2 regions of the Paenibacillus sp. GYB004 genome follow, and region 2 is predicted to be linked to the other one. Evidence: riboswitches for the same ligand, from Rfam matches in the RefSeq annotation. Region 2 holds a riboswitch; the other holds the start of a gene.

Region 1 (2,200 bases), on a different contig from region 2:
TCTGCCGCCTTCAGCGGCTCCGCCCAAGTCCGGGTCTTCAAGTCCAGGGCATGCATATACGCATAGTTCGGACACGTCCCAACCACGAGCTTTTCATTGCGCCAATTAACAAGTCCCCAGGCTCCTTCATCCCCCGGAAGTTCGATCGACTCGGCTTCCATCGAGCGCGTATCGATCAGGATCAGATTGCCGGTCTGTCCGGCCGCGAAGTTGGACAGCACCAGCTTCTCCCGTCCGTCGAGCGGGTCTGTCATCACTGCGGTTGCAAGAATGTTGAAATTGCGGCAAGGACGTCCGATTAACTCGAACTGATTTTGTTCCCGGCTCATCGCTATCACTCCTCTTATTCACAAGTATAAGACTTGTATATAAGTATAGCTCGGGTAGTAGGGTAGTCAATGAGAATTTTGTTAATAAAATGAAATTAATCCGCAAGCGGAAAGCAGGCAGTTCGCATACCCCGTTCTTTCCGCTTCCGGATTCGGTCCTGCTGTGTTATTTCATTAACTTGTTGACCGTGACGAGCAGCTCGTTAATAATATCCTGATCGCCCTCGCGGATTCGCTCCACGACACACGACTTCAGATGACCTTCCAGCAGCTGTTTGCCGACGCCGTTCAGAGCTGCCTGAATCGCCGCGATCTGATTGAGGATGTCGTCGCAATACGTATCTTTCTCGATGAGTCCCTTCACACCGCGGATTTGTCCCTCGATCCGGTTCAGCCGGGTGATCAGATTGCTTTTTAATTTGTCGGAATGGTGGCTCTTGCGTTCCTCCTCGCCGCCGGTATTGCAGCATGCGGAGCCTTCGGCTTGCAATGTCGATTCGTCCTTCACTGGATTCGACCTCCTTATCCGTATGGTAGCCTCCCCCCGTTGCGCAGTCAAGTCGGGAAGCGCCGGCCGGGACGTGCCCTACTGCGGCATGCCGCCGCCGTTGACAAACCGGCACGATCGTTGTAAGGTTAAAGATGAACCTCATATTTCAAGATCACTAGGGGTGCCCAGTCTTGGGCTGAGATGAAGATACGACCTTCGGACCCTTTGAACCTGAACTGGAGCGAGACCAGCGTAGGGAAGTGGCGCAACCGATTCTTGACTCTTTCAACAAATCGAGCGTCGATATGCGGCCGCCCTGGCAGGCGGCCTTTTTGCTGTTGCGGAAGGCGTAGCGAACCGTTTTTCCGCGGCCGACGCGGCCTCCGCGAGCGGCAGGAATAGGCTCAGTTGCGTTCTTTCCGAGGTTGATCCGTTTTCCTGTATTTCCTGGAGCAAGGAGGCGCACCCGCCATCATGACCACTAACGATTCGTCCAGCCGATATTCCCGGCAAATGTTATTCAAACCGATCGGCCCCGGCGGACAACGCCGGCTCTCCGAATGCGCCGTACTGATCGTAGGCATGGGCGCTCTCGGTACCGTGCTGGCTAACCATATGGTCCGCGCGGGGCTCGGAACCGTCCGGTTCGTCGACCGGGATTACGTCGAAACGAGTAATTTGCAGCGGCAGATGCTGTACGACGAAGAAGATGCGGCGGCTTCCATTCCCAAAGCCATAGCGGCCAAGCAAAGACTGTCCAAGATCAACTCCGGCGTCAAGCTGGAAGCCATCGTCGCCGATACGACCGCAGCCAATATCGATCAGTTGATCGAAGGCATGGACCTTGTGCTGGACGGGACGGATAACTTTCATACCCGATACTTATTAAACGATGCCTGCTTCAAGAACCAAATTCCGTTCGTATACGGCGGCGCGGTCGCCTCCCGGGGGATGAGCGCGATCTTCGTCCCCGGACATACCGGCTGCCTGCGGTGTCTCATTCAACCCGGAGACAGCTCCGGGGAGACATGCGACATGATCGGGGTCATCTCTCCCGTCGTCGATATCGTCGCTTCGTATCAGGCAACCGAAGCGCTGAAGCATCTGGTCGGCGATACCGCCGCCCGCCGGAACACGCTGATCACATTTGACGCGTGGCACAATCAGTCGTACGAGATGAAGCTCCCTTCTTCGAAGCCGGACTGCCCGGTATGTCGCGGTCATCGCTACCCTGCTCTTGACGAGATTGGGCTCGATGACGCGACTTCGCTGTGCGGCCGCGAGACGATCCAGATCCGGGCCCGCAGCGGATTCGATCTCGATTATTGGAAAGAAAAGCTGGAACGCGTCGCGCGAATCCAGTCCAACCCGTTCCTGCTGA
Region 2 (2,200 bases):
CCGCTACCGGCTGTCTGCCCGCCACCGGCAGCTTGCCTTCGCGAACGAGGACGACGACATCTTTTAAATCTTCCAGATCACCGGTAAACGTTTGCTTTCCGAATTTGTCCAGCTCGTCGAAATCGGTTAGAGACGCCCCGACTCCGTTGCGGGACAGATTAAAGCGAATTACATCGAACGTCTCGGCGAGCCGCCCGGCCGCATAGGGGAACATTCCCCAGTCCTTGAACCCTTTGAAGCCGTGCACCAAAATGACGGTCGCTTGCGGGTTCGGGCGCAAGGCCGGGTGGAAATCCCCGCGGATGATCCGCTCCGGTCCTTGCTCATATTGAAACGAAATCGAACTCATGGTCAGGTCCTCCATTCCATATGTAATCGGATACAGCTTGGGGAAGCGATGTACGGGAATAAGCGGTTACATTCCCATGCGAACTAACCGATCAAAACGTTACCGATGAGGCGCGCCCGGGGTGTTGAAAGTGGTTTGCTTTCATTGAAGCATTGCTGCGGAGCTGTGTCAATTTGCCATGCTCCGAAATGGACGAATCGCTAAAGTATTCGCAGCGTTTGCCGGAAAAGGGGATATTGACAACAACATAAATCGTGTTAAGATAAGGGTGTCACTAGGGGAGCCCGGCAGGGCTGAGATTGGATGTGCGCACATCCTAGACCCTTCGAACCTGATCTGGATGATGCCAGCGTAGGGAAGTGGGACACCTGACCGTTCGAACCGATCGTTTCATTCGAATGCCAGTCCACCTCTAGGGGGGTGGACTTTTTTGCGTCTTACGGGTCCCGGCGATTGCCCGGATTAGGGAGCGAGGCTGTCCGCCGCATGCCGGCAGGCGGCAAAGAGACATCAATAGGAGAAAAGGAGAGGATACCAGTGTCTAACGTATTGCAAAGCTCCAAAGGATTAAAGCTGACCGACATTCTGGTCACGGTCGTCATTGCGATCGTCTTCGGCGTCATCTTCCGGGTATGGGGATCGGTATACGACCTCGTCAAAATTTTCGGCTTGCAGGCCGAGCAGCTCGCGTACGGCATGTGGTTTATTGCGGCTACCGTAGCGTTTCTGATTATACGCAAGCCCGGAGTCGCACTGCTTGGCGAAGTATCGGCCGCCGTGTTCGCGATGCTGATCGGTTCGCAGTACAGCGTAGAGTCGCTCACTTACGGACTTGCGCAAGGGATCGGAGCGGAGATCGTATTCGCCTTGTTCGGCTACCGCTCGTATTCGCTGGCCGTCGCCTGTCTGGCCGGAATCGGAGCGGGCCTCGGCTCGCTGGGAATGGACTGGTACAAAGGTTATCTGATCGAACTGCAAGGCTGGAACTTGACGCTGTACTTCGTGTTCCGCTTCATCAGCTGTATCGTCATTACGGGCGGCGTCGCCTATTATCTGGTCAAAGCGCTCGACGCAACCGGCGTTACCCGGATCGTACGTCCGGTAACCGAAGCGGACCGGCGCTCGCTGCACGATTAATTTTAGCATCGGAGTGATTCTGCATGAACGCTGCGGCGGGAGTCGAACAGCTAAGGCTTAAATTTCCCGGCGCGCCGGCGCTGACGTTCCGGGACTTGTCGTTTGAGGTGAAGCGCGGGGAAAAGGTGCTGCTGCTCGGACCTAGCGGATGCGGCAAATCGACGCTGCTGCAGGTGCTGTCCGGGTTAATCCCGCGGGCGGTGGACGTGCCGGTGACGGCCCACCTGATCGTCGTGCCGGAGCGGTGGGCGTTCGTTTTTCAAGATCCGGATACGCAGTTTTGCATGCCCTTTGTCGATGAGGAGCTTGCCTTCGTCCTGGAAAATCTGCTCGTTCCGCGCGAAGAGATGAAGCAGCGGATGGGCGCGCTGCTCAGTCAGGTCGGATTGGAGCTTGAGGAGCTGCACACCCCAATAGCGGCGCTGTCCCAAGGGATGAAGCAGCGGCTCGCGATCGCAAGCGCGCTGGCGCTTGAGCCCGACGTGCTCTTCGTCGACGAGCCGACCGCGCTGCTCGATCCGGAAGGGACGAAGCAGGTATGGGAGACGATCCGCAAGGCGGGGGAAGGGAAAACGGTCATCATCGTCGAGCATAAGATCGACGAGATCGTCGATTATATCGATCGCGTCGTCCTGTTCGGCAAATCGGGGGAGATTACGGCGGACGGCCCGGCGGCGGATCTATTCGCCAATTACGGTCATCGCCTCGCCGAAG

What was found. A riboswitch is a leader RNA that binds a small molecule or an ion and turns the genes downstream of it on or off. The one in region 2 is predicted to bind thiamine pyrophosphate.
Region 1: it holds a riboswitch for thiamine pyrophosphate, as region 2 does, so the genes downstream of both, PV433_RS29620 (ThiF family adenylyltransferase) here and PV433_RS28480 (ECF transporter S component) in region 2, are expected to answer to the same signal.

Annotation. Positions count from the first base shown of each region.
Region 1 is NZ_JARBDB010000065.1:144,220-146,419, reverse strand. It holds gene PV433_RS29630 (hypothetical protein) at 1-329, opposite strand, end outside; gene PV433_RS29625 (metal-sensitive transcriptional regulator) at 496-819, opposite strand; TPP riboswitch at 987-1,095, shown strand; gene PV433_RS29620 (ThiF family adenylyltransferase) at 1,294-2,200, shown strand, end outside.
Region 2 is NZ_JARBDB010000064.1:14,586-16,785, forward strand. It holds gene PV433_RS28475 (alpha/beta hydrolase family protein) at 1-349, opposite strand, end outside; TPP riboswitch at 616-724, shown strand; gene PV433_RS28480 (ECF transporter S component) at 887-1,486, shown strand; gene PV433_RS28485 (ABC transporter ATP-binding protein) at 1,510-2,200, shown strand, end outside.